Regions from separate parts of the Micromonospora sp. NPDC047707 genome, predicted to be linked through region 1. Evidence: riboswitches for the same ligand, from Rfam matches in the RefSeq annotation. Region 1 holds a riboswitch; each other region holds the start of a gene.

Evidence for each region. A riboswitch is a leader RNA that binds a small molecule or an ion and turns the genes downstream of it on or off. The one in region 1 is predicted to bind cobalamin.
Region 2: it holds a riboswitch for cobalamin, as region 1 does, so the genes downstream of both, AB0873_RS17340 (hypothetical protein) here and cobN (cobaltochelatase subunit CobN) in region 1, are expected to answer to the same signal.
Region 3: it holds a riboswitch for cobalamin, as region 1 does, so the genes downstream of both, AB0873_RS17310 (ABC transporter substrate-binding protein) here and cobN (cobaltochelatase subunit CobN) in region 1, are expected to answer to the same signal.
Region 4: it holds a riboswitch for cobalamin, as region 1 does, so the genes downstream of both, AB0873_RS17370 (cell wall anchor protein) here and cobN (cobaltochelatase subunit CobN) in region 1, are expected to answer to the same signal.

The regions. Positions count from the first base shown of each region.
Region 1 is NZ_JBEYSU010000028.1:26,527-28,696, reverse strand. Features, by position in the region: gene AB0873_RS24245 (MBL fold metallo-hydrolase) at 23-760, opposite strand; cobalamin riboswitch at 851-980, shown strand; partial or broken gene cobN (cobaltochelatase subunit CobN) at 1,339-2,170, shown strand, end outside.
Region 2 is NZ_JBEYSU010000014.1:40,015-42,184, forward strand. Features, by position in the region: gene aceB (malate synthase A) at 1-861, shown strand, start outside; cobalamin riboswitch at 1,083-1,231, shown strand; gene AB0873_RS17340 (hypothetical protein) at 1,381-2,127, shown strand; gene meaB (methylmalonyl Co-A mutase-associated GTPase MeaB) at 2,054-2,170, opposite strand, start outside.
Region 3 is NZ_JBEYSU010000014.1:31,544-33,713, reverse strand. Features, by position in the region: gene AB0873_RS17315 (hypothetical protein) at 88-384, shown strand; cobalamin riboswitch at 519-702, shown strand; gene AB0873_RS17310 (ABC transporter substrate-binding protein) at 731-1,738, shown strand; gene AB0873_RS17305 (iron chelate uptake ABC transporter family permease subunit) at 1,744-2,170, shown strand, end outside.
Region 4 is NZ_JBEYSU010000014.1:48,624-50,793, forward strand. Features, by position in the region: gene AB0873_RS17365 (hypothetical protein) at 17-502, shown strand; cobalamin riboswitch at 590-728, shown strand; gene AB0873_RS17370 (cell wall anchor protein) at 866-2,170, shown strand, end outside.

The DNA.
Region 1 (2,170 bases):
GTCCTGCCGGCCCCGCCGAGGCTCAGTCCGCGACGGCGGCGCGCGCCTCGTCGAGGGTCATCGTCGGGCTGTGGCTGGAGACGTACCAGCCGACGTCGTCGGTGAGCAGGCGGCGGACCAGGGCCAGGTCCGGCCCGTCGTCGGGCGAGCGCAGGTGCAGCGGCGGCGGGTACCAGCTGTCGCCGAGGAGCAGCACGCCCGAGGCCGGGTCGACCACCACGGTCGAGTCGGGGGCGTGGTGGCCGCCGACGTGCCGGACCAGGACGCCGGTGGGCATCTCCAGCTCGTCGGTGAACGTCCGCGTGGGCGGCCGGACCGTGAAATCGTCCCAGGAGTCCACGGCGAGCGCCCGGGCCCGGAAGCTCGGCCCGAGCCGCGGGTCGGCGCGGACCTGCTCCCGCAGGTAGCGGGTGCTCCACGGGCGGGCCGCCTCGGCGTGCAGCAGGTCGGCGCCGGTGACGTGGCCGACGATCTCCACGCCGGGCCAGGCGCAGGCGCCCCACACGTGGTCCCAGTGGTGGTGGGTGTAGACCAGCCAGCGTGGCTCCGGGAGCCCGGCGGCCCGCAGCGCCACCTGGATCTCGGCGGCGTGCGCCGGGCTCTGGCCCGCGTCGACCAGCACGCTGCCGCGCTCGTCCGCGACCAGTGCGACGGAGGGCCGGACCCAGGCCGGATCCGGGTCGAAAGGGGTCACCCACACCCGACCGGCGACGTGATGGAACTCGATGGCGGGGCTCGCCGCCCCGTCGGTGTCCGCCATCACACCGATCCTAGCTGGACCGTCGGGCACGTGTGGGCCGCGTTGACCGGCCGTCGGAGGTGTGGCAGCATTCGCGGCCGGACGGCAGTGAAGGAAGCCGGTGCGATTCCGGCGCGGTCCCGCCACTGTCACCGGGGAGCGATCCCCCCTCGCGAGTCACGGCCGCGCGTGCGCGGTTGGAAGGCCGGGGGTGAGCGTCGATCCGGGAGCCAGGATACTTCGGCCGTCGGTGCACCCCAGGGCGTGGACACCCGAGGAGGACCCGATGACGCGCAGCGCCCCCGCCATCGACGACGATCGTCGTATCCGTTTCGCGCGTGCCGACGCGCCCGCCGCCGCCCCGCCCGGACGCCCAGCCGCTCCGCACGCGTCGCCCCGACCGGCCCGGCCGGTCGCTTCGCCCTGACCGGCCGGGCCGGTCGGCGCCGACCACGCGCCTGACGAGCCCGCTCGCCGCCGGCCCCGGCGCACCGTCGCGCCGCGCGCCGGCCCACCGCATCCGCTGACCGAGCAGCCATCCCTCGCCCCCAGCCCGACCGGCCTCACCCCCGGGGGCGGGCGTCACTCTTCGGAGCTCCCTCGTGCCCATCCTGCTGCTGTCCACCGCCGACACCGACCTGCTCGCCGCCCGCGCGAGCGGCGCCGACTACCGCCTGGCCAACCCGGCCCGGGTCGCGGCCGACGCCGTACCGGCGCTGGTCGACGGTGCGGACCTGGCCGTCGTACGCCTGCTCGGCGGCCGGGCGGCGTGGCCGGACGGCCTGGCCGCGGTGCTCGCCTCCGGCGTGCCGACGGTCGTGCTGGGCGGCGAGAGCGTGCCGGACGCGGACCTGATGGCGGTCTCCACGGTGCCGTCCGGAGTGGCCACCGAGGCCCTGTCCTACCTGGTGGAGGGCGGTCCGGAGAACCTGGCGCAGCTGGCCCGGTTCCTGTCCGACACGGTGCTGCTCACCGGCGAGGGCTTCGCCCCGCCCGCGCCCACACCGGCGTACGGGATCCACGGCGAGCGGCCGGCCCACCCGGACCGGCCGACCATCGGGATCGTCTTCTACCGGGCGCACGCCCTGGCCGGCAACACCGCGTTCGTCGACACCCTCGCCGACGCCGTCGAGGCGGCCGGCGGCAACGCCCTGCCGATCTTCTGCGGCTCGCTGCGCGGGCTGACCGCCGGCGCCGGACCGCTGGGGCTCTTCGCCCGCTGCGACGCGCTGCTGGTCACGGTCCTCGCCGCCGGTGGCGCGGTCGCCGCCGACGCCTCCGGCGGCGGCGACGAGGACGCCTGGGACGTGGGCGCGCTCGCCGCCCTCGACGTACCGGTGATCCAGGCGCTCTGCCTCACCAGCACCCGCGCGCAGTGGGCCGGCAGCGACGCCGGACTGTCCCCGCTGGACGCGGCCATGCAGGTGGCCA
Region 2 (2,170 bases), on a different contig from region 1:
CTGTACGAGCTGCGCGAGCACTCGGCGGGACTGAACGCCGGGCGGTGGGACTACATCTTCAGTGTGATCAAGAACTTCGGGCAGTGGCCGGACTTCGTCCTGCCGGACCGGTCCGAGGTCACGATGACGGTGCCGTTCATGCGGGCGTACACCGAACTGCTGGTGAGCACCTGTCACCGGCGGGGCGCGCACGCCATCGGCGGGATGGCCGCGTTCATCCCGAGCCGGGACCCGGAGGTCAACGAGGTGGCCCTCGCCCGGGTGCGGTCGGACAAGCGGCGGGAGGCCGGCGACGGGTTCGACGGGTCGTGGGTCGCCCACCCGGGCCTGGTCGACACGTGCCGGGAGGAGTTCGACGCGGTGCTGGGCGACCGCCCGAACCAGCTCGACCGACTCCGCGACGACGTCAGCGTCACCGCCGCAGACCTGCTCGCCGTCGACAAGACCCCGGGCCAGGTCACCGCCGCTGGGCTGCGGTCCAACATCGCGGTCGCGCTACGCTACATCGACGCCTGGCTCGGCGGCACCGGCGCGGTAGCGCTCCGGAACCTGATGGAGGACGCGGCCACCGCCGAGATCGCCCGCTGCCAGACCTGGCAGTGGCTGCACCACGGCACTCCCCTGGCCGACGGCGGTTGCGTGACGGACGAACTCGTCCGGTCGATCCTCGCCGAGGAACTCACCGCCCTGACGACGGGACGCGAGGGCGCCGAGCGGGACCGCGCCGAGCAGGCCGCACGGATCGTCGAGGACACCGCGTTCGGCGAGGACCTGCCGGCGTTCTTCACCACCGGGGCGTACGCCCGGCACCTCGGCCCGAATCGCAAGCCCGACGTCTCCATCGGCCAGGACGGGTCCTAACCGCGGTCGGCGCCGCGCCGGAGCCGGGAAGGAGCTGTTGGTCCTTCCCGGCTCCTACCTCTGCTCGACCCGGATCGGGGCGGAGGTAAGTCCGGTAATGGCCTGGAATCGGGAGCACGATCACGCCAGCCGGTGGCCCGGGCCATCGGCCCGCCGCGTGAGGAGGCCTAGGATGCGAGGCGGTGCTGGTACGCGCGGGCCGTGACGGGTCCGGGCGTCGCAAGAGGGAACCCGGTGTGAGTCCGGGACTGCCCCGCAGCGGTGAGAGGGAACGACCGCCGTCAGACGCACTGGACGCCCCGGGGTGTCCGGGAAGCGACGGCCACTAGGAGACCGGCCCGTCCGGTCGCGCCCACGAGTCCGAAGACCTGCCCGCACCGCGTGCGCAGCCGCGCACGCCGCCGTCGGCCTCGCGGGAGGGCCAGGGCGAGGCCGGTCGGCGACGCGCCTCCGGCCCTGCCAGCACCTTCCCCGAGCCGACAGCCGTAGTGCCGGACTCGAGGAAGGAACCTCAGGCAGATGACACCCTCGACCACCTTGGGCTATGGATTCGCCGACGCGTGGCACGCTGTGGCGGGCGCGGAGCCGGACGGGACCCGACCGGCACATGACGAGGGCGTGATGCGGGAGCTGGTCTCCTACATCGGCCCCGGGGAGACCGTGCTCGGCATCGCTGCGGACCAGTTCGCGGTGGAGGCGGCCACGGCCGGTGCGTACGTCACGGTGGTGGACCCGTCGCCGGAACGGCTCGCTCGGGTCACGGCCGAAGCCGACCGGCGCGGCGTCACCGTCGACAGCGTGCCGGCCCGCTGGCCGGAGGCGGCGGTCGCGCACCACGACGTGGTGGTCAGCGCCGGCGCGCTGCGCCGGCACCAGGATCTCCTGGCGGCGCTGCGCGCGATGGTGGTGCACGCCGACCGGCTGCTGCTCTGCGTCGACGACGCCGGCACGCTGGCCCCGCACGAGCAGGTCCTCGCGGCGCTCACCGGCGGGCCGGTGGTCAGGCAGCCGCCGCGGCACCTGCTCATCGCCGGCGTGCTTGCCGAACTGGGCCTGACGGCCGACGTAAGGATGGTGACCGGTGTCCGCACCGTCACCGGCACCGACGACGCCGACCTGGTCCGGCGGCTGGCCGGGCGGGCGCTGCCCGGGCCGGTGGCCGAGCGGTTGCTGGGGCTGCTCGCGCCGATGCTCAGCCGGACGACGGCCGGCGAGTGGCGCTACCGCTGTCCGACTCCGACCGGTCTGGTGGTGTGTCCGGTGTGACGGGTGGTTCGGCGAAGCCGGCCAGCAGCCGCTCGGCGGCGAG
Region 3 (2,170 bases), on a different contig from region 1:
ATGAGCGAATGTGGCCGGCGCGTCCGTCCTGCGGGACGGCGCGCCGTCGCGGCAGCGGGATGTCCGCGCGCGACGAGAAGGTGACGGATGGGCCAGAAGATCGACAGGGTCGCGGTGGTGGTGGACGGCGCCGACTGGGTGGCGGTACGGCCGGAGGACTTCGACCGCTTGGACGCCTCCCGCCGCCAGGTCGGCGCCCGCGCCGCCCGGGCGACCCGGCTGGAGCACGAGTTGCGGGAGGCGCGGGCCCGTCTGGCGCGGATCGAGGAGATCCTCGCCGACGCGAGCCCGGCCGACTGCGTCTGTGAGCGTCTCACCGCAGTGCTGGCCGACGATCCGGCCGCCCACCGCCGACCACTGGTCAGAAGCCGTCGTCGACGTTGACGCCTACCGCCCGTGGCCTTCCTGCCGACGCACGACGCACGGGATGAGGCCCTGATCGGCCTGCGTCCGCGGGACGTCTCCACCCGACGATCGGAGATGGCGTTCGTCACCGTGACGAGGCGACGGCCGACAGGCTAGGGTGACGCTGCCGTGGTGTTCGGGAAGCCGGTGCGATGCCGGCGCGGCCCTCGCCACTGTGATCGGGAAGTCCGCGGCCCTCGTCGCTTGCGAGGTCACTGGGCGCCACGCGCCTGGGAAGGCCGGCCACGGACGTACCTCCCGTCAGCCAGGAGACCGGCCACGGCACAGCGATGACCCGTCCACGAGGTGCTGGAAGGCGGTCCCGATGCGCGTGCGCGCGATGCGGCCCACCCTGTCCCGGCGCGTTGCCGCGCCACTGTCCATCCTGCTCGTCCTGCTCGGCGGTTGCGCCACGGACGACACGCCCACGGCCGGGGCGTCGACCGCGCCGGTCACGGTGACCAACTGCGGCACCCCGGTCGCCGTCGCCGCGCCGCCGAAGCGGGCGGTCACCCTCAACCAGCCCGCCACCGAGATCATGCTGGCGCTCGGTCTGGGCGACCGGTTGGCGGGCACGGCGTACCTGGACGACGCGATCCTGCCCGAGCACGCCGCCACGTACGCCTCGGTTCCGGTGCTGTCGGAGAAGTACCCGTCGAAGGAGGCGCTGCTCGACGCGGAGCCGGACTTCGTCTACGCCTCGTTCCACAGTGCCTTCGGAGACGAGGGCGTCGGCGACCGCGCCGCGCTCGCGGGACTCGGCATCGGTACCTACCTGTCCCCGGCGGGCTGTCCGAAGCAGCACCGACCGGCCACGCTGACCGTCGACGACGTCTTCGCCGAGATCCGGGACGTCGCCGCCGTCTTCGGCGTGCCGGAGCGGGCCGAGAAGCTCATCGCCGACCAACGGGCCCGGATCACCGCGGCCGCCGCCCGGCTCGACGGCGCGGGCCAGGTGTCCGTGCTGTGGTGGGACGCCGGCACGGACGCGCCGAGCGTGGGTGCCTGCTGCGGCAGCCCCAACATGATCATGTCAGCGGCGGGGGTGCGCAACACCTTCGGTGACCTCGCCGGAAGCTGGGCCGACACCAGCTGGGAGACGGCCATCGAGCGGAACCCCGATGTGATCGTGCTGGTCGACGCGAGCTGGGACGCCGCAGCCGCGAAGAAGGCGTTCCTGACCCGGCACCCCACGCTGAAGAACCTGCCCGCGGTGGCCGGACAGCGGTTCGTCGTCATCCCGTTCTCGTCGACCTCTGCCGGCGTGCGCGTGGTGCAGGGGATCGAGACGCTCGCCGAGGGAGTGGTACAGCTTCCCGGAGCGGACCGCTGAGCCCCATGGCGGCGCGCACCGCCGAGACCGGCCACCCCGTCGGAACCGGCCGGGATGCCGGGCCGGCAGCAGCCGCCGCTGCCGTCCGGTACCGGTTCGGCACCGGGACGCTGCTGGTCCTGCTGCTCGCGGGCCTGGTGGGGTCGATCGGTGCCGCCGTCACCGTCGGGCCGGCCGACATCTCGGTGTCGACGGTGTGGGCGGTGGTGGCCGACCGCCTGGGTGTCGTCGACGCCGACGTCCCGCTGCTGCGCGAGCACATCGTCTGGCGGCTACGCCTACCGCGGGTGCTCGGCGCCGCCGCGGTCGGGGCAGGACTGGCCGCGGTCGGCGCGGTGATGCAGACCGTCACCCGCAATCCCCTGGCTGATCCGTACCTGCTCGGGGTCTCCTCCGGGGCGTCCCTCGGCGCGGTGGCGGTCCTCGTCGTCG
Region 4 (2,170 bases), on a different contig from region 1:
GATTCCAGGAGGACCCGTGTTCCGTCACCGATCCACCGTCCGCACGCGGCTCGCCGGCCTGCTGGCCGCCGCCGTCGCCGCCGTCGCCCTGACCGCCGTCGAGCCGGCGCCCCGGGCGGCACACGCCGCGGCCTGCGTCGGCACCTCAGGGGTCACCGTGGTCGTCGACTTCGCCGCGCTCGGCGGCGGCGTCCAGGTCGCCTGCGCCCCGGGGGACCCGGCCACCGGCCTGGCCGCCCTGCAGGGCGCCGGCTTCACCGTCACCGGCACGAAGCGGTGGGGGTTGGCCTTCATCTGCCGGATCAACGGCAAGCCCACCGCCGCGACCGAGCCGTGCGTCAACACGCCGCCGGCCACCGCGTACTGGTCGTACTGGCACGCCCCGAGCGGCGGCGCCTGGTCCTACAGCACCTCCGGCGCGACCAGCTACAACCCGGCGCCGGGCAGCGTCGAGGGCTGGTCGTTCGGCGCGGGGGCCCCGCCGAGCATCGCCGCTCCCTGAGGCGCCGGCACCAGTGGTGTGACCAGCGGCGCACCGGGTGCCGGCCGCCGCTCTGGCGTCGTCGCGCGCTCGGGCGGTACGGTGTCGGCACCCCGGTGCACGCCGGGCACACAACTGCATACGTCCCGTGCGGGGGGAAGCCGGTAGAAGCCGGCGCTGACCCGCAACCGTGAGCGAACAACCTCTTCGCGAGCCGGAATGCCCCGCCCGGGACGAGCGGCTTCCACTGTCGAGGTCTACAGGGTGAAGTCCGGGCCGCCGAGGTCCGTCCACCCCCGCTCACCGCAGCAACGCGGAGCGGGGTGTCATTCCTCGGGGTGCTTTCCGGAGCCTTCACCGACCGCTCTGCGAAAGGCACCCCTCATGCCCCTGTCCCGGCGTCTCGCCACCGGCCTCGGCGCGGCCGCGGCGACGACTCTCGCCGTGATCGCCGCCGCCCCGCTGACCGTGGTGGCGGCACCCGCCCCGGCCCACGCAGCCGCCGCCCGCGACGCCGCGTCCTGGCTGGCCGACGAGTTCACCGACGGGTCGCTGCCCGGCCCGTTCGGCGGCCAGGACTGGGGCCTGACCATCGACGGCATCCTCGCGATGTCCGCCACCGGCGTGGCCACGCCGACCCGGCAGGCGGCGACCGCGCAGGTCGCGAAGCACGTGCGGTCCTACAACAGCTACGACGACTGGGGCATCGAGGGCTTCACCGACGGCGGGGCGACCGCGAAGCTGCTCTACGCCGCCTCCGCCGCCGGAGCCGATCCCACGGATTTCGGCGGATTCGACCTGCGGGCGGAGACCCTGTCGCTGATCGCCGGAGCGGACGCCGGACACCAGCGGGGACGGATCACCAGCCGCACCACCGCCGACAGCGGCCCGGACGCCAGCAACACGTTCGACCAGTCCTTCGCCGTGCTGGGCCTGGCCCGCAGCGGCGACGTGTCACCGGACACCGTGGACTTCCTCATCCGGCAGCAGTGCGCGGCGGGCGGTTTCCGGCTCTACCCGGACACTGCGGAGGGACCCTCGCCGTCCTGCGACGAGCAGCCGGACGCCACCCTCGACGTCGACTCGACCGCGATGGCCGTGCAGGCGCTGCTGGCCGCCGCCGAGGACGGCGCCACCGGCGCGGCCGACGCGGCGCGCAAGGGCGCGGACTGGCTGGTGGCCCAGCAGCACACCGACGGGTCGTTCGGTGGCTCGGGACCGACGACCGGCGCGAACTCGAACAGCACCGGCCTGGCCGGGCAGGCCCTCGCCGCCGCCGGACGCGACGCCGAGGCCGCCCGGGCCGCAGGGGCGCTGACCGCGCTGCAACTGACCGCGGCGAGCGGCGGCTCAGCCGCCACCGACGCGGGCGCCATCGCCTACAACACCGACGGGCTCACGACCGCCGTCGCGACCGGGATCGCCGACACCGACCGGGACCAGTGGCGCCGGGCCACCGCCCAGGCCCTGCTCGGGCTCGCCCAGGTGCCACTGGGCCGGATCGGCCTCGACCCGCCGCCCACGTCCCCGGAGCCCACCCCGACCGGCACGGCCTCGCCCACCGCCACCGCGTCCCCCACGCCCACCGGATCGCCGACGCCGACCGGCACTGCCACCACCAGCCCGACGCCGAGCGCCACCGTGACCAGCCCGTCGCAGACGCCCTCCCCCACCACCGCAGCGCCGACC